One region of the Priestia sp. AB genome, then DNA from elsewhere that is predicted to be linked to it. Evidence: riboswitches for the same ligand, from Rfam matches in the RefSeq annotation. Region 1 holds a riboswitch; each other region holds the start of a gene.
The links. A riboswitch is a leader RNA that binds a small molecule or an ion and turns the genes downstream of it on or off. The one in region 1 is predicted to bind thiamine pyrophosphate.

Region 1 (6,272 bases):
AACTTCCCAGAGGCAGCATTAAGTTGCTCACAAAAAAGTCAGCTACGTCAAATATACTTCTGCCAAAAAGTGAGACATGTTTTAGTACACCAAACGAAAGCGCTGATGGGATACCTACCACAAACACAAGAATCCCTGATAAAGAAGCGTAGCGAGTTCGTTTTGTCTGATCGTCTTTGGTTAAAGCAGCTACGATAATTTCCAGCAGTGAGAAAGCAGACGTAAGCGTAGCAAATAGAAATAAAATTAAAAATAGTGCTAAAAAGACGGTACCAAACGGCATTTTCTCAAATACTGTTGGCAAGACCACAAACAAAAGTCCAGGTCCTTCAGTTGGCTTTAATCCAAATGAAAAAACGGCTGGAAAAATAGCCAAGCCCGCCAGCAGCGAAACAAACAAGTTCAAAAGAGCAATAGTCCCAGCTGAACGTGTCAAGCTTACTTTTTTCCCTAAATAAGAGCTATATGTCACCATGCAAGATAATCCCACGCAAAGCGAGAAAAACGACTGACCGAGCGCATAGAGAACAGATGACCCTGTAATGGCTGAAAAATCCGGTTTCAAAAAGAACTTTACTCCGTCCATTGCTCCGTCTAATGTTAAAGAACGCACCACAATAATGATAAAACAGATAAATAACAGCGGCATCATGTATTTATTAGCACGCTCTATTCCTTTTTGTACGCCTTTTGAAATAACAAATACTGTAATTAATAAAAACAGCGCCTGTGCACCTAATACTACATAAGGTTGGCTAATGACGGCATTGAACAACGAACCGTACTCTTTTCCGCTTAGCATACCGGTTACGCTCATAATCGTATATAAAATCACCCAGCCGCCAACGACGCTGTAAAAGGAAAGCAAAACGACACAGCTCAGTACTCCAAGCCTGCCAATCCATACCCAAGCGGATTTTGGAGCAATTGCCTTATAAGCACTAATCGCTTCTTTTCCCGTATGTCTTCCAATGATAAATTCTGCCAACAGAAGCGGCAATCCAATAAAAATCGTAAATAAAATAAACAACGCAAAAAATGCTCCACCGCCACTGGTTCCCGTTACGTATGGAAACTTCCATATCGCTCCTAGACCAATTGCTGCCCCAGCAGATGCTAAAATAAAACCGAGGCGTGAAGACCACTGATTTCCTTTACTCATATAATGTTACTCTCTCCTCTTCTAAACTCAAAACTCACCTGATTAGTACTGTACCATAAATGCAGAAGAAAATCATTCCCGTTTTACTTTTTTCTATAAAACGATATCTATATAGAATAGAAAAAATGAAGAAGCAGCTGCTTCTTCATTTTAAGTTTGATGTTTCTATTCAAAAATCATTCTCTGTACGATGATTCGTCTCCGCGATAGGCTTCTTGATTTGATATTTCTTCAATATGCATATGCCCTTCTCTCTCTAAACGAAGAACCGTACGCTCTGCATCTTCATAGCTCTCGCATGTCACTTGTTTATATTCCATATCATCTTTATCTGTGTAAGCAACTAAATATGTTTCCATTTTAACTCCTCCTATATAACCTATATGTAACGTATTTTGCCTTTTTCGTTTATTTCTAAACATATAGGCTCCAAACATAAAGCCTAGCATACTATAATAGCGGAACTTCAATTTAAAAAAGTTGAATTTTTCATTATGCACCGATGCAACATGGAGGTTACACTTATGACATTTATTTTATCATTCGTACCAATTGTTGTTCCTTTTGGTATTTTAATTAGCTTAATTGCTTTTACAGCTGCTTTTTTACAATCAAAAGAGCATCATAAAAAGCTCTAGCTTACAAAAGCTAGAGCTTCTTTTTAAAAACGTCTATAGCGTTTAATCAATCCCACAATAATGGCAATTGCCAATAAAACAACTGAAATGATGACAGTAATGACAATTGGCTGATTTCCACTTTGCTGCACTGCAATGGCAATATAAGCCCAAATAAAAACAAGCGGATAAACAGCGTCTCGGTTTTTTAATGTAAACATAATGCCCAGCACAGCTCCTACCAGCAGCATAATAATCGTCCATGCTAACTCGTTTAAGCCAATCAAGTGCTGTATTCCATTTGCTTGAAATACGACAAACACATTGACAATAGTCGCAACAGAAATCCATCCAAGATAAAGCGAAATCGGCAGACGCATAAACCATGTCGTCATTCGAGAATGCTGAATAGTGGAATACACAATCATTAATGTGCCTAGAATAAAGAGCATAACTAAAAGAGATAACTTATAGTAATCGTTTTGGAAAATAAAGATCCACGCACTATTTAACAAACAGTTTAGAAAAAACCAAATGCCGATACGTGCATATATTTCCTTTTGATCTTCTCTTGCAAAAAATTGGCGTATAACCCAAATGGTTAATAATAAATAAATAACGCCCCAGATAGCAAAGGCATAACCCGCTGGTGTAAACAACGTAGGAACTTGCGCAGAAGCTTCTCCCGTTGTTTTGCCTCCTATTGGAATGGCATTTGCTAAATAATTCACAAGCAGTGTAATAGCCAAGCCTACTGTATTTAATACAGCATACAAACGAAATTTCGCCATTTTGTTTTCTCCTTTCTTCTATTTATATGGGAGTGTTTCGGAGACGAAAACGGCTCTTCCCTTCATTAATACCTCTTCTTCCCTAAAAATATGCATTTTTAAACAAAAATGATTAAAAATAGCTTTAATAAATTTCCTCTTTAAGAAAGAAAAGTTGTTAGCACACAATTCCCCATAACGCTTTCTATTTTTCAGAATATATGGTAAGTTAAACGTAGATTAATAGGAAGTCCACTAGGGGTGCCACCGGCTGAGACAAGTTTTCTTGATCCCTTTGAACCTGATCTGGCTCATACCAGCGTAGGAAAGTGGCAATGTTCAGTTTTTTACTGTCCTTTGCCACTCCGTTTATAAACGGAGTGTTTTTTATTTCCTTTATGTGCTTGTTTGTGACTTCCTCATATTAAAGGAGGATTTTGATGTCATTTTCATCTCAATTAAGACAAGAAGCAAACTATATTTACGAAGCCATTTTTAACCATCCTTTTATTAAAGGAATTGCTGAAGGAAACGTGCCAAAAGAAGCGCTTATTCACTACGTTTCTCAAGATTACGAATACTTAACAGCATTTGTTCGCATTTACGGCGCTGCTTTAACAAAATGCCGCACGCGTACCGAAATGGAAGCCTTTAATGCCGGCATTTCTACGGTATTACATAGTGAAGTACACCCTCACAATAATTTTTGTGAAGTAGCAGGCGTACGTTATGAAGACCTTCACACTGAGACGCTTTCACCGACGGCCAGCCACTACATTAACCATATGACAAGTGTTGCCCATACAGGCAGCTTAGCAGAAATCATTGCAGTGCTTCTTCCATGTCCATGGACGTACGTTGAAATTGGCCAGCGCATTACAGAACAAGTAAATCCATCTCCTTCTCATCCTTTTTATGAATGGATTCAGTTTTATAATAATGAAGAAATGAATGGCACAACACAATGGTTTTGTAACAAGCTTGATGAACTCGCCGAACAAGCGACTGAAGAAGAACGTAACCGTATGAAAGATCACTTCATCAAAAGCTGTGAACTGGAGTATTTATTTTGGGAAATGGCATATACCCAAGAAAAATGGCCGCTTTCTCAGCTTTCACTTTCAAAATAACGAAAAAGCCTCCTATCAGGAGGCTCTTTTATTTCAATAGTTTTTTGATCATTTTCAAGCTTTGTTTTTCCGAAGGATAGCGGAATGACAAATCAAACTTGGTTGTTTGAGACAGCATGCTTTTAAAATGAGTGAATGTCTGAAAGCTGTCTTTTCCATGATATTGACCCGTGCCGCTTTCTCCCACTCCGCCAAACGGCAAATATGGCGTAGCGATATGCATAAGCGTATCGTTTATACAGCCTCCTCCAAATGAAAGGCGCTCCGTTATCACGTTTTGCACATCTTCACTTTCTGTAAATAAGTAAAGGGCTAACGGCTTAGCTTTTTCTTGAACTTTATGAATGACTTCGTCTAGTGTTTCATATTCAATCATAGGAAGAATAGGCCCAAAGATTTCTTCTTGCATAACATCTGATGTCCAGCTTACTTCACTTAACACCGTAGGTTCTATTGTTAGCGTGTTTTTATTGTACCCGCCTCCAACTATAGCATTTCCGTCTTTTAAAAACTCAACTAGCCGAGTAAAATGACGCTCACTGACAATACGGCCGTAGCGGTCGCTTTCAAGTGGATTACTACCGTAAAATTGAGAAATTGCTTCGCGAAGTTTCTCTACAAGCTGCGCTTTCACTTTTTTATGCACGAGCAAATAATCAGGAGCAACGCACGTTTGGCCTGCATTCATCCCTTTACCAAACATAATTCGCTTCGCTGCAAGATCTAGGTTTGCGTCTTCATGTACAATGCACGGACTTTTTCCGCCTAGCTCAAGCGTGACTGGAATAAGCTGCTTCCCTGCTTCTTGCATAATAATTTTCCCTACATTTACACTTCCCGTAAAGAAAATATAATCAAGCGGGTGTTTTAAAAGCAGGCTTGTCGTGTCTACAGCGCCTTCAATCACCGTCACAAATGCTGGGTCAAAAGCTTCAGCCAGTAATTCTTGTATAACGCGAGATACGCTAGGCGTTAATTCAGAAGGTTTTATAATCGCCGTGTTTCCAGCAGCAATCGCTCCTACTAAAGGAGACAGTGCTAATTGAAACGGATAGTTCCATGGAGCAATAATTAACGCGACTCCATACGGTTCAGGAACAATTTTCCCTTTAGAGCCCACATGTGTTAAAGCAGTTTTTACTTTTTTAGGCTTCATCCATTTTGCTAAATGCTTAAGCGTAAACCGAATCTCCTCTAGTAAAATCCCAATTTCCGACGTGTAAGCCTCTACTTCAGATTTATTTAAATCTTGTTTTAAAGCATCCATAATTCTCTGCTCGTTTTGTTTGACTGCGTCTCTTAGCTTATTCAGTGCTTGAATGCGGCTGCTGATACTCTTTGTCTTTTGCGCATAGAAATACTGCTTTTGTGTAGAAACAATATGTTCAATGACCGTTTCATCTGTGATATAGAATCGCTCGTGGTTCATTCCTTTCATCTCCCTATAAACATTCGGCTTCAACTGTAGCAAGCAAGTTTTTTAATAGCTCAACTGCCTCATTCAAAGCTAATGAATAATATCTCTGCGTTCCTTTTTGCTCAATTTGCACAAGCTTTTGATCGCGTAGAATTTTTAAATGATGAGAAATTGCCGGTCGTGATAGAGTAGACTCGTTTGCAATTTCATTAACGGTTAAAGGCTCTTTTTCGGCGAGCAGCAAAATAATATCTTGTCTTGCTAAATCACTTAGAGCCTGAAAAATAGGAATGCTGGCACGAAATAACTCGACTGCTTTTTCACTCATATAGATTCTCCTTTATTTAATTTCTTGTGTTCTGCGGACAACGGATGTAAGCCACTTTCTTGGCACGAAGCGCGGGATGAACGTAGCAAGACGAAACTGTACTCCTGGTACGATAACCGTCTGCCCTTTCATAAATTTTTTATAGCCAACTTTCGTTACTGTTTCTACATCCATTGCACCGCTTTGAAAAAGCTTGGAGTTGCTTAGCTGGGCTCGGTCGCTAAAACCCGTTTTAGTTGGACCCGGGCATAGAGCACTTACCGTTACATTGGTACCTCTTAATTCATTTTCAAGGGCCTCTGTGAAAGATAATACGTACGCTTTCGTTGCGTAATATACCGTCATAAGTGGACCTGGCATAAATGCAGCAACAGATGCAATGTTTAAAATTTTTCCACGATTTCTTTTGACCATATCCGGTAAAAATAATTTTGTTAAATGAGTTAATGCTCGAATATTTAAATCAATCATGTTTAACTCTTCATCTAAAGCTGTTTCAATAAATTTGCCGTATAGTCCAAAACCAGCATTGTTCACTAAATAATCAACGTGCATTTTTTTATTTTTAAGTTCTTCATATAATGACTGTATCTCTTCTTCTCTTGATAAATCCTTAACAACCGTTATGACTTCAATATTATAAGTAGATTTTAAATTCTCTCCAATAGCCGCTAGTTTATCAGCGCTTCTGGCAACTAAAATTACAGGATGCCCATCCTTTGCGAATTGATAAGCTAACTCTTTACCTATTCCTCCCGACGCACCGGTGATGAGCGCATAATGCTGTGACATAGTGTTCACTCCTTATGTTTAAATGTTCAAGAACTTAAACATTTAAACATATCTTA
Region 2 (6,272 bases), on a different contig from region 1:
ACTAATAATCCCTACTGTATCACATGTTAACCCTCCAAGCGGTACAGATTCAAGCAGACAGGATAAACACGGTGTTTCACTTGGTATGATAGTATAACTAATTCCATAACTTCCTACACATGCTCCGTAAATCCAAGGAATATCATATTTCTGTGATAAATCATTCATTACAAGGCGTGTGTCAAAATTATCGGTTGCATCAATCATAACATCTACCCCCTCAACAAGCTGTTCTAAAACTTGAGGGGTACCGTCTGCTACGTGCGCTTCTACTTTTACATCGTGATTAATATCGTGAAGCCGTTTTTTAGCGGCAATTGCTTTTGGAATTCTTTTATCAGCATCTTTTTCACTATACAATTGCTGCCGCTGAAGGTTGCTCCACTCTACATAGTCCCGGTCAATGAGCGTTATTTTCTTTACCCCCGCTCGCGCAAGGGCCTCCGCGTTCCCTGTTCCAAGAGCACCTGCTCCTACAATCAGAACATGTTTTTCTTGAATTTGCTGCTGTCCGCCTTTTCCAATAGGTTGAAACAATTCTTGGCGGGAATAACGATTAATCAACCGATACTCATCCCTTCTGTTGGACTGCTTGCCGTTGCATATTGTTTCTTTTCAATACGTCCTGCTTCAAATGCTGCTCGCCCTGCCTCAATCGCTAGCTTCATAGCACGAGCCATTTTCACAGGATCTTTTGCTCCTGAAACAGCTGTATTTAATAACACACCATCTGCTCCTAGCTCCATAGCTTGAGCTGCGTCTGAAGCCGTTCCAATACCTGCATCTACAATTACTGGAACAGTTGATTGTTCAATGATAAAACGCATGTTCAACGGATTAATAATACCTTGACCTGAACCGATAGGCGAAGCTCCTGGCATAATGGCATGTACGCCTAACTCCTCTAAACGACGCGCAAGTAAAACATCATCTGATGTGTAAGGTAAAACGGTAAAGCCCTCTTTTAAAAGTTCTTCACTGGCTTTTAATGTTTCAACTGGATCAGGAAGCAGCGTTTTATCACATCCAATTACTTCTACTTTCACCATGTCACAAAGTCCAGAAGCCTTTGCTAATTTAGCAATACGTACGGCCTCTTCTGCATTTTTTGCTCCAGCAGTGTTAGGCAAAAGAGTGAAACGCTTCACATCAAGCGCTTCTAATAAATTAGGTTGATTTTGATCAAAAATATCCATTCGTCTCACAGCAAATGTTAAAATTTCTGTTTCTGACTCTTCTACCGCTTGACGCTGAGTCGTAAAGTCCGGAAATTTCCCTGTCCCTAATAATAAACGTGAATTAAATGTATATTGTCCAATTTTTAACATACTCTTCATCCTCCTCCGACAAATGAAACAACTTCTAATATATCGCCATCTTTTAAGCATGCATCGCTATGTTCTTCTTTTTGCAAAATGTTCTTGTTTAGCTCAACAATTACCACTCGTTCATGCAGGTTCTGAGCCTGCAACAAGTGCTCGACCGTTTCAATTTCATCTCCAAAAGTAACGGTCTTACCATTAATGATTAGATTCAATGAACTCCCTCCATTACTCTTGTTAGCTGAAATGATGTAAAAAATGAATGATTCGGCTTTTTCCCTAACAAAGCATCAGCCATAATTTTTCCAGTTGCAGCACTTAATAAAATACCGTTTCGGTAGTGGCCAAACGCCATGTGTAGATTCGCTATTTCAAGATGCTCTCCTAAATAAGGCCAGCCATCATTTGTTTGCGGACGAAGACCAGCCCATGCTTTTTCAAATGTGGCTTCTTTAATAGCTGGCAGAAGCGCCGAAGCTTTATTCAGCAAAAATTGAATACCTTGTGCAGAAACCGTCTTGGTAAAGTCATGCTGTAACTTAGTTGCCCCGATTACGATTCTTCCACCAGTCTTAGGCACTAAGTAAAAACCTTCATCTAAAAAAATCGTTTTAGAAAGCAGCGGCTTATGACTTCGAAGAGCAATACACTCCCCTTTTACGGGAAACACGTGACCTAAATGTTCAGAAGAAATAAAGCGTTTAGCCCATGAACCTGCTGCGATAACTACTTTTTCTCCATAAAAAGAGCCTTTGGACGTCTGTACACCTTTTACTGTTTCACTTTCCATAATAAGAGAATGAACGTCACAGTATTCGAATACATCTGCTCCGTGATACAAGGCTCCATGAGCAAGAGCTTGCGTTAACTTAGCCGGAGCTAGCTGGCCGTCTCCCGGTATTGTAATAGCTCCGTATATGTCTGGAGAGAGCCCGGGTTCTAACAAACGCGCTTCTTTTACATCGATCCATCTTACATGTTCATCCCACCGGTGGTGCTGAGCGGCTTTTTTCTTTAATACGTGTGCATCTTCTTCTGTTACAGCAACTTTTAATAAGCCTTTTTGAATGAGCTCTACGTCGATGGCCGTTTTTTCTTTTAGTTCCTTCACCAATTCAGGAAACATGCTTCTGCTCTTAATAGCAAGGTCTAAAAGAGGACCTTCTTCATCAATTTCAGCTTGAGCACCTAAAATACCAGCGGCTGCACTTGAAGCTTCACAACCAATTTGATTGCGTTCAAGAATAGCTACTGACGCTCCTTGTTTTGACAAATGATAAGCGATAGAAGAGCTGATTATACCTCCTCCGATTAACAGTACATCATAATGCTGCTTCATTTTCTCCACCTCCAGATGTCCATATATGAGAATATTGTTTAATCGCTTTGAGGGGATCTTGCGCAAGCATGACACCAGACATCACAGCTATACCGTGTGCTCCTGTTTGAAGCACCTCTTTGGCATTTACAGGTGTAATTCCTCCAATGGCAATAACCGGTATCTGCACAGCATCTACTACTTCTTTTAGTGCTGCTACCCCTCGACTTTTTAATCCTTTTTTTGAATGTGTTGAATAAATATGTCCGTATAGAATGTAGTGAGCACCATCTTTTTCAGCTTCTAAAGCCTCTTCTACAGAGTGAACTGATTTTCCGACAATAAGAGAAGGAAATGCGTCTATAACAACCGAAACGTCTAAACTATGATAGGCAAGCTGTACGCCTTTTGCTTTTAAAGCATGTGCTACATCAACTCGGTCATTCACAATAATTTTAGAGCGACAAAATGGAAAGCTTTCTAGTAAACATTGAATCTGCTTTGCCGTTTTCTCTTTTTCTCTAATATGAACGGCGCCCGCAAAAGGCGCGATAGCCGTTAAAACTTTTTGAAGCTCTTCGATTGGCTGCTTATCTGTTGTAATGACATGAAATTTAGGAATATCCACATGATCGAAACCTTTCTATTCAGAATAAAGAGAAATTTCAATCACCTCATCTTGTGTAGAGGGCTTTATTACATACAAAAAACCACTCTACAACGTAGAGTGGTTAGCATGCATCGTTATGTAAACATGATCGCCACTTCCCTACGCTGGTCCAAACCAGATCAGGTTCAAAGGGTCCGAAATACATTCGTCTCAGCTTCAAAAAGCTCCCCTAGTGATTGCTATTTATTGATTTTGTTTTCGCACTTAAAATTATAACACAACTAGATGTAAATACAATATCTCTTTATGCTCTTACGGCTCTCTTCCTTTTATAGATGTATCTTTTAAGCTTCTTTACTAAGTAAGAGGTCCGGCGCACCGCATCATTCTGCTTTTTATATGATTAGTAATCGGTATAGTCGTCAAATTCTTCCTTGTCTTTTTCCTTTTTCCGATCCCATATAAACAGCAGGAGTAACATAATAAAAGTTAGAATATAAAAACCGTAAAAAATAAATGCCGCCACAACATTTATAAATAAAAATAAAAAACCAATGATCTGACCTGCAACAGCTACAATCAACAAAATGTACTTCCAAACTTCTGCTTTTCTATCCATTCTCTACTTCTCCGTCTTTTTGTTTTTCCCTACTAGAAACGTTCTCTTTACTTAAATAAAAACGTTCCTGCCAGTAAACCGACTGTAAATAAACCAACTGTTCCAAATGCTGAAATCCCCACGTACACCAGCATTTTCCGATAAGATTTTTCTCGAATTAACTGTACGTTTTCCACACTGAACGTTGAAAAAGTGGTAAAGGCACCAAAAAACCCAATGCCAATCATTAAAAATATTGAATCATCATAAGCATGACTCGGAACCTTTCCATAATAACTACCGTAAAAAAGACCAAGCCCAAACGCACCGAGCAAGTTTACAAACAGCATTGATACTGGAAAAGGAGGGTTTGAAACTGTTTTTGTAACTTTTAACCCCAAAAGATAACGGCATATTCCTCCAGCTGCCCCGCCAAGTGCCAAGCTCACTATGCTCATTTACTTCACCTCATGTACTTTCACTAAATTTTTCCCTGCCGCTTCACCGCATAGATAGCCTGCTAAAGCAAGAAGGATTCCACCTACTAAAGAGACCATTACATAAATGGCTCCCCAAAATAAATGGTGCTGAGTGAGAGAAATGACGTCTCCTGCAAACGTTGAATACGTTGTAAAACCGCCGCATACGCCAACTCCTAGTCCAAGCTTTATCCATTCTTTTGGCTTTTTCCACACAAAAAATCCTGTTAATAGGCCTAGTATGAAGCTTCCTAATAGGTTTTCAATTACCGTTCCTATTGGATAGCCCGTATATAGTAAGGAAAGATTCAGCAAATAGCGTGCATATGTACCAGCGATAGCACCAAAGGCAATTGAGATTAAGTTTATGGCTTTCATCATATCGCTCCGTTTCATAAATTCTTCTTTAAGTGTACCATAAGGAATTTATTTCTACCTTAACATTTAACTATATGTTTATTGCACCAAAAGTCATGAAAAAATGAAAGAGAAAATCGTCGCATGAAACTTCCTTTTTACTCCTCGAATCTCCCTTAAAAATCCACTTAATCCAAATTTTAAAATCTTTCTGTATCCTTATGACAAACCGTGTATAGAAGGTATATTTCCCTCATTTTAAGTCACATTAATCGTATAAGTTTTTTTTGTTGACTTTTGCTGTGTTCTTGTTTAGTATCACAGAGTATCATTTCCTATCAGAATACTAGGGGGTTTAGAAAATGAAGAAATTTGCTGCACTTTTGTCGCTACTCTTAGCTTTCACAGTTGTGCTTGCCGCATGCGGTTCTAGCTCAAAAAATGAAGCAAACAATGGAGACAATAAATCTTCACAAGAGGATTTATATAATAAAGTGAAAAAAGATGGCGTATTAACAATTGGAACTGAAGGTACATACCCTCCGTTCACTTTTCATGATGACAAACAAAAGCTAACTGGGTTTGATGTAGAATTGGCTCAAGAAGTAGCTAAACGTCTTGGCGTAAAAGCTGAGTTCAAAGAAACACAGTGGGATGGCATGTTTGCCGGATTAGATGCTAAACGCTTTGACATGATTGCTAACGAAGTGGGTATTCGTGAAGATCGTCAAAAGAAATACGATTTCTCTGATCCATACATCCAGTCAGGCGCTGTATTAATTGTTCGTAAAGACGAAAAAGATATCAAATCATTTAAAGATTTAAAAGGAAAAAAATCAGCGCAGTCATTAACAAGTAACTACAAAGACATGGCTCAATCTTATGGTGCAAACATTACGAGTGCTGAAGGTTTTGCTCAAGCAGTAGAACTAATGAGCGCAAACCGTGTTGATGCTACAATCAACGATAAATTATCGTTCCTTGACTATAAGAAAAAGCACCCTAACGCACCTATCAAAATCGCGGATGAAAAATCCGATGGTGCTGCAAGCGGCTTTATGTTTAGAAAAGACAGCGGTAAGTTAGTGGATGAAGTAAACAAAGCATTGAAAGATATGAAAAAAGACGGAACATACGCAAAGATTTCTAAGAAATGGTTTGGCGAAGATGTTTCTCCTAAATAATATTTTTCCTGATGGAGAGCGATTGAATCAATTGATTTCAATCGCTCAATCATCTCTCTTGCCAATGCTAAAGGGAGCTATTCAATATTCTATTCCACTAACATTAATCACGTTTGTACTCGGTATCATTTTAGCTGTCTTAACAGCCTTGGCTCGTTTATCATCTATAAAAGTTTTAAATATAATTGCGCGCATCTATGTATCGATTATTCGAGGTACACCGCTGCTTGTGCAATTATTTATTATTTTCTACGGCTTACCCAATTTAGATATAACAATTGACCCATTTATCTCTGCTGTTATTGGATTTTCATTAAGTGTAGGTGCGTATGCATCTGAAATTATCCGAGCAGCGATTCAATCTATTCCTAAAGGACAGTGGGAAGCTGGTTACTCACTTGGTA
Region 3 (6,272 bases), on a different contig from region 1:
ATTTGACTGCCATGATTCTTTCGTTTGACTGCCAAATCCGTGTTCAGACTTCATTTTCGGAAGTAAAATATTTAAACTTTTTGTCTCCACGTCTTTTTCAAGAGGGAAGTTTGATTTATCTTGGTTATCTAATAGAATTTGAAGTGATTCTTTTGGATGCTTCTCTGTGTACTCATATCCTTTTGTCGCAGCACGCCAAAACGCTTTAATCGTATCAGAATCTTTTGACCACGTTTGATCCCCAGTAACTGCCACTAGCTCATAGTAAGATGGTACGCCGTAATCCGAAGGATCAATGTCAACCGTTTTGTATCCTTTTTTGTGAAGCAATGGTACTTCGTGATTAATATATGCCCCTATTACGGCATCTACTTTTTTACTAATCAGCGATGAATTTAACTCAAATCCTACGTCTACTAGTTTTACTTTATTCGGATCTCCTCCATCACTTTTCACCATTTTCTTTAGAACAGATTCACTTAATGGTGTTCCGCTGTAGCCTACTACTTTTCCTTCTAAATCTTTAGGACGCTGAATACCGCTATCTTTCAGCGCCACAACTCGGTTCAACGGAGATCTTACAATCGCTCCTACCGACTTTACCGGCACATCTTCGTTTGCTCGTGCCATTGCTACATCAGGCTGATAATAAAGGCCGAGCGTAACTTTCCCCGCAGCTGCTAAATTAAGCGAGTCTGTTGGATTAGCAGGAAACTGTACTTTTACATTCAGCCCTTCTTTTTTGAAATATCCTTTTTCTTGTGCAGCGTAAATGAAGCTGTGCACTGCATTTGGATACCAATCAAGCATAATTGTAACGTCTTTTAATTTTTTACTGTCACCAGCTTTATTTTCCTTGTTCTGACCACAAGCAGCGAGCATCAAAACAAGCATCAGGCTTAAGCCAATTACAAACCATTTTTTCATTCTGTTTTCCTCCACTTTAATGAACGTTTTTCAAAACCTGCTACAATAATAAAGAATAAAATACCAAGCGCGGATAAAATTACAATTGGTGCAAATACACCAGCTGCATCAAACTGTGTCATCATGCGACGACTGAAATATCCTAAGCCTGCTTGTGCACCTAACCATTCGCCAATGGCAGCACCTATTATACTAAAGGTAACCGCTACTTTGAGCCCTGAATAAAAATGAGGCAGTGCAGAAGGAATGTTCAACTTAAAGAAAATATCTTTTTTTGTTGCTCCCATCGTTAACATGAGTTCTTTTAACTCTTTGTTTGTGGAACGAAGCCCGTCAAACGTGCTAACGGTAATGGGGAAAAATGTAATTAATACGGTCACAATCACTTTGCTCCAAATGGAGTAGCCAAACCAGAGAACAAATACAGGAGCAATGGCAATGGTCGGAATCATTTGTGACGCAATAATAAGCGGATAGAAAGCACGCTCAATAAGCGTGCTCCAATTCATCCACACGGCCAGCAGAACCCCTAGCACAACGGATATAACCAGCCCAATTACGACAATAGATAACGTAGCTGGTAAATGCTTAAACAATAAATCCATTCGCAAATCCCAAAGCTTCGTTAAAATACCGGTGGGCGTTGGTAAAATAAACGGATAGTTTACAATGCGTGCTCCAATTTCCCAAGCAGCCAGTAAAATGACTACTAATATCACTGAAGCTCCGTACTTTTTCATGTGTTCACCTTCGATCTAAGCTGTTCAATTAAATAATCTTTTACGTCAAGCACACGCTGTTGATTCAAATCTTTTTGCGTTCGAGGTCTGCTAAGAGGCACTTGAATCTCTTCAAGATGACTTACCGGCTTGTCTGAAAAGATAAAAATACGATCTGATAAAAAAAGTGCTTCGTTTACGTCATGAGTGATAAATAAGATGGTGTGCTTACGCTTTTGCCATTGTTCAAGCAGCCATTCTTGCATCGACAAACGCGTAATGGCATCAAGCGCACTAAAAGGCTCATCTAAAAGCAGCACGTTAGAACCGCTTAATACCGTTCGCAGAAAAGAAACACGCTGCTTCATCCCTCCAGATAAATCACTTGGAAAACGGTTTTCATACCCTTTTAAACCAAACTCTTCGAGCAGCTGAGATACTTGTCTATGAGCACTTGCTTTTGACACATTGTGAAGCTCAAGCGGCAGCGCTGCATTGTCTAAAATCGTGCGCCACGGAAGAAGCAAATCTTGCTGCGGCATGTAGCCTACTTTTCCAAGCCGTTTTTCGTAAGAGTGTCCGTTAATCACGATATCGCCTTCACTCTGCTGTTCAAGACCTGTAATGAGACGAAACAACGTACTTTTTCCAGAACCGCTCGCTCCAACGATACTGACAAACTCGCCTTCTTTCACATCTAAATTTAATGATGTTAAAATCGGTTGATCACCGTTTTTGTACGTAAAACTGACGTTTTGAAAAGATAACACAGATTTATTCATGAATTGGCCACATCACTTCGTTATAAGCCATATCCCAGAACATATACTCAAAACGCGTTGTATTTAAGAAAATTTCTTCGAGCTTTTCTAATTCCGCTTCTGATTTTTCTTCAGTAAGTGAGTCGAATAAGTTGATACACCATGTCGCTAGTTCTCCAAATTCTTTTGAGCTGTACATTTCAATCCACTCACGATAAAACTCATTGTTAGCTCCAGGCTTTTCACTGAGTTCTTTTCCTATTTCCCAGTAGCTCCACATACAAGGCAAAAGAGCCGCCACTAATTCAGCTAATGTTCCGCTTTGACCAACGTGCAGCATATAGTGTGTGTATGCAAGCGTTGCAGGAGATGGCTGCGCTTTTTCTAATTCTTTTTCGCTGATTTCAAATTTCTTGGCATACTCACGGTGCAGGCTCATTTCTTCGTTTAATGTCGAATCCAAAAGTGCAGCAAACTTCCCCATCGTTTGAAGATCGGTAGCTTTCATGGCTCCAATCGCAAATAATTTGGCATAATCAATTAGGTAAAGGTAATCTTGAATCATGTAAAAGCGAAACTTCTCCTTTTCAAGCGTTCCATCTCCCATTCCCTGTACAAAGGGATGATTATGATTTTGACGCCAAATAGGCTGCAGCTTTTCGTATAATCGTTCACTAAATTTCATGATGATCACTCCTTATGCGTATGCAGCCACGTATAAATGAACTGCACCATCACTTTTGTATATTGAATAAGCTGATTCATATCTAATTGTTCATTCACAGCATGTGCATTTGCTAAATTTCCCGGACCGTAAATAGCTGCCGGAATTCCCGCATCAGCTAGCCAACCGCCATCTGTTACGCTAGTTGACACATCGATTGGAGGCTTTTTCCCTTCAATTTGTTCATGAGTATTTGCAAGCAGCTGTACTCCAGCATGATTTTCATCAATTTCTAATGACGGGAAGATTTCTCCTCTGTCTTCAATCATTGATGTGCCTCCCCATTCAAAGGTTGGCAGGTTATCTTTTAACCATGGATCTGCTTTTGCAATAGCTAAAATGTATTCCTCCACTTCTTTTGATACTTGGTCGTATGATTCATTGGGATAATAGTGAACGGTGATCCACAGCCTGCATTCATCTGCAATAAACGCAGCATGCCTTCCCCCTTCGATTACTGCTGGATTAATCGTATTTGTTCCCGGCAAAAATCCTGGATAGCTTTTTGTAACAGCCCAGTGGCGCTCCAATTCTTGCAGCCCTCCGATCACTTTTGCCATCTTTTCAATAGCACTCGCAGCTAACAGCCCTCCTCCAGCATGAATCATACTTCGGCGTGTACCGTCATGATAGGTTTTACTGCTTTTTATCGTAATCCATCCCGTGATCACTCCGCCTTGACCTTGAATATGTAAATCACTCGTATCGGCAACAAGCGCAAAGTCAGCTGTATATCCTTTCTGACAGCATTGCAGCGTACCTGCCTCTCCCACTTCTTCTCCTACAACGGATTCAAAAATCAAGTCTCCCGGCAGTTCGATTCCTGCTTCTGTTAGAAGCTGAACTGCAAATAATGCTCCTGCCAAGCCGCCTTTCATATCAGCAACTCCGCGTCCGATTATCATGTTGTCTTTTACCACAGCTTCAAACGGATTTGTCTCCCAATTTTCATTTTCTTGTACCTCAGCTACATCCATATGCCCGTTAATAATTAAGCTTTGATAGTCAGCTGATTTTTTCCCTTTTAACGTGCCCACTACAATAGGATCGTTGCAATATAAATCCCACATATCGATGGAAAAACCGCAGTTTTTAAGAAAATCCGCTACGTAGCGCTGCGCTTCATGAGAATTCCGTGCAGGAGGCGCCGGCGTTTTATATGAAACAAGCGTTTTTAATAACTGGACTAGTTCTCCTTTGCGCTCCTCTACCTGTTTGACAAGCAAATCAATTGTTTCTTCCATGTATGACACCTTCCTTTACGCATAAAAAAACACTTCTTTCGCAGGAAAGAAGTGTTTTTGTTTATATACAAAAAATTATTATAACGAGTTCGTAAGGAAATACCATACAAAACATCCATTACAATACCTCTTTCCTACGCTAGTATTACCTAGTTCAGGTTATAAGGGTTAAGACTTCTCGTCTCTCTCAGCTTAGAAAGCACCCCTAGTGGCGTTGTATCTCTATAAAATTAAACGATTATCATATGTTTACCTGTAATAGTTTTATCATAGTAAAGCGTTTTATTCAATAGAAAGGTTCATGATTCAGCAATGAAAATAGTTTCCTTTTTAGTAAAATAAAAAGCACACACCTTTTCAAGCAGTGTGTGCTCTTTACTTTTATAAGCTTACTAGTTAGCTATCGGCTTCTTTAAAAATACATCTTTTTCCATTCAGACAGGAAGAAGCGCAAGTTTTTGCCCCGGTCTCACTAACGAAAGCAGCTCATGATCTTCTTCTATCACATACCCAATCACATTCACATTAGCATTTGCATTTGCAGGCAAATTCGTTTTAGCTATTTGAACCTCTCCTCTGTAACGTCCGTAGCCATCATTGTCCATTGTAATTGCTCCCATTCTGCGTTCTACTGTATGAAATGGCGGCACTGGTTTTACAGATCGAGTATCAACTAAACGCAGAACGTCTCTTGATACATCCGGACGCACGCTGTACGTTCCCTCTATATGAGGTGAACGAATGCGCAGCGGAATAATGCGGCTTTCTTGATATTGAACCAAACGCTTTAATAAACTTGAACCGGCGCATGGATCTTCAATATAAACCTCTGCTACTCCGCATCCGTATAAATCTACTGCAGAAGTAAAAGGACATCTATTACGGTCTTTTTCTCTAGTAGGAAGACCTTGATAAATAGGGCCTCTTTTTTCGCCTTCTCCAGGAATATAAGCGCAGACTGGAATACGGAGTTCATTAAATAAATCTGTCTGCTGTTGAAAAAACGTTTCTTCAAGCCCTGTTTCAGGCCGCGGATAAAAATTATGCCATGCAAGCAGCTGATGATGATGAAGACCCGCAGATAAGAGTGCTTCAATTTCTTGTTTGGATAACGTACTTGCATTAACAGCAATATAAAATTTATTCGCAAGCGAAAGAGTTTCTTCTGTGCTAAAGCCATCGTCTAGTCTAATACCAGATACGCCAAGTGAAGATAGCGACATAAGGCCTTCAATACCTAAATGAACTGGCGTATGCTTAGATACGTCTGCATACACGCTTATTCCACAATCTCTAGCCACATGAAGCAATTCTTTTGCCCGTTCAGCCAAATCTCCTTTTTCTTCTGGAATGTGAAGCGAAGTGAATGCACGTGTGACGCCGCACTCACTCGCTTCTATTAATTTTTTGGGGGCATCACTATCATTTAAATAAAACGAAATACCGATCATTCAAACTCCCTCGCCATTTCATCGTTAAATCCAAAGAAATAGGTACAAACAAAGCCTGCTGCATAAGCAACAACTAATCCAAGTAAATAAAGAAGAATTTGATGCGCATGAACTAAAAACGTAAGCGGCAAACCTGATACCCCCACTGCTACAGTTGCAATATGAAAGTGCGCCTGAAATGCTCCGCCGATTCCAGCTCCGAGACAAGCGGTTAAGAATGGACGCCCTAAAGGAAGTGTGACTCCAAAAATAAGCGGCTCTCCGATTCCAAGCAGCCCTGAAGGAAGAGCGCCTCCAATTGCTCGCTTTAAACGTTTTTTCTTCGTTTTGATATAAATAGCAAAAGCGGCACCTACCTGACCAGCTCCGCCCATTGCTAGGATAGGAAGAAGCGGATCATCTCCAATTGAATTGATAAGCTCTAAATGAACAGGCGTAAGACCTTG

Region 2: linked by a shared signal. The riboswitch ahead of POF52_RS24500 (thiamine phosphate synthase) and the one ahead of tenA (thiaminase II) in region 1 are both predicted to bind thiamine pyrophosphate.
Region 3: linked by a shared signal. The riboswitch ahead of POF52_RS17465 (acetylornithine deacetylase) and the one ahead of tenA (thiaminase II) in region 1 are both predicted to bind thiamine pyrophosphate.

What each region holds. Positions count from the first base shown of each region.
Region 1 is NZ_JAQMYN010000003.1:356,673-362,944, forward strand. It holds gene POF52_RS11470 (sodium-dependent transporter) at 1-1,162, opposite strand, end outside; gene POF52_RS11475 (hypothetical protein) at 1,339-1,521, opposite strand; gene POF52_RS11480 (TspO/MBR family protein) at 1,824-2,570, opposite strand; TPP riboswitch at 2,797-2,894, shown strand; gene tenA (thiaminase II) at 2,990-3,679, shown strand; gene POF52_RS11490 (aldehyde dehydrogenase) at 3,708-5,108, opposite strand; gene POF52_RS11495 (ArsR/SmtB family transcription factor) at 5,122-5,424, opposite strand; gene POF52_RS11500 (SDR family NAD(P)-dependent oxidoreductase) at 5,437-6,216, opposite strand.
Region 2 is NZ_JAQMYN010000011.1:60,150-66,421, forward strand. It holds gene POF52_RS24480 (thiazole biosynthesis adenylyltransferase ThiF) at 1-564, opposite strand, end outside; gene POF52_RS24485 (thiazole synthase) at 561-1,328, opposite strand; gene thiS (sulfur carrier protein ThiS) at 1,334-1,537, opposite strand; gene thiO (glycine oxidase ThiO) at 1,534-2,661, opposite strand; gene POF52_RS24500 (thiamine phosphate synthase) at 2,645-3,268, opposite strand; TPP riboswitch at 3,390-3,491, opposite strand; gene POF52_RS24505 (hypothetical protein) at 3,654-3,869, opposite strand; gene crcB (fluoride efflux transporter CrcB) at 3,917-4,306, opposite strand; gene POF52_RS24515 (fluoride efflux transporter FluC) at 4,307-4,705, opposite strand; gene POF52_RS24520 (amino acid ABC transporter substrate-binding protein) at 5,047-5,868, shown strand; gene POF52_RS24525 (amino acid ABC transporter permease) at 5,852-6,272, shown strand, end outside.
Region 3 is NZ_JAQMYN010000005.1:276,064-282,335, reverse strand. It holds gene POF52_RS17485 (ABC transporter substrate-binding protein) at 1-927, opposite strand, end outside; gene POF52_RS17480 (ABC transporter permease) at 924-1,667, opposite strand; gene POF52_RS17475 (ABC transporter ATP-binding protein) at 1,664-2,428, opposite strand; gene tenA (thiaminase II) at 2,421-3,092, opposite strand; gene POF52_RS17465 (acetylornithine deacetylase) at 3,098-4,375, opposite strand; TPP riboswitch at 4,490-4,592, opposite strand; gene POF52_RS17460 (MupG family TIM beta-alpha barrel fold protein) at 4,810-5,826, opposite strand; gene POF52_RS17455 (PTS transporter subunit EIIC) at 5,823-6,272, opposite strand, start outside.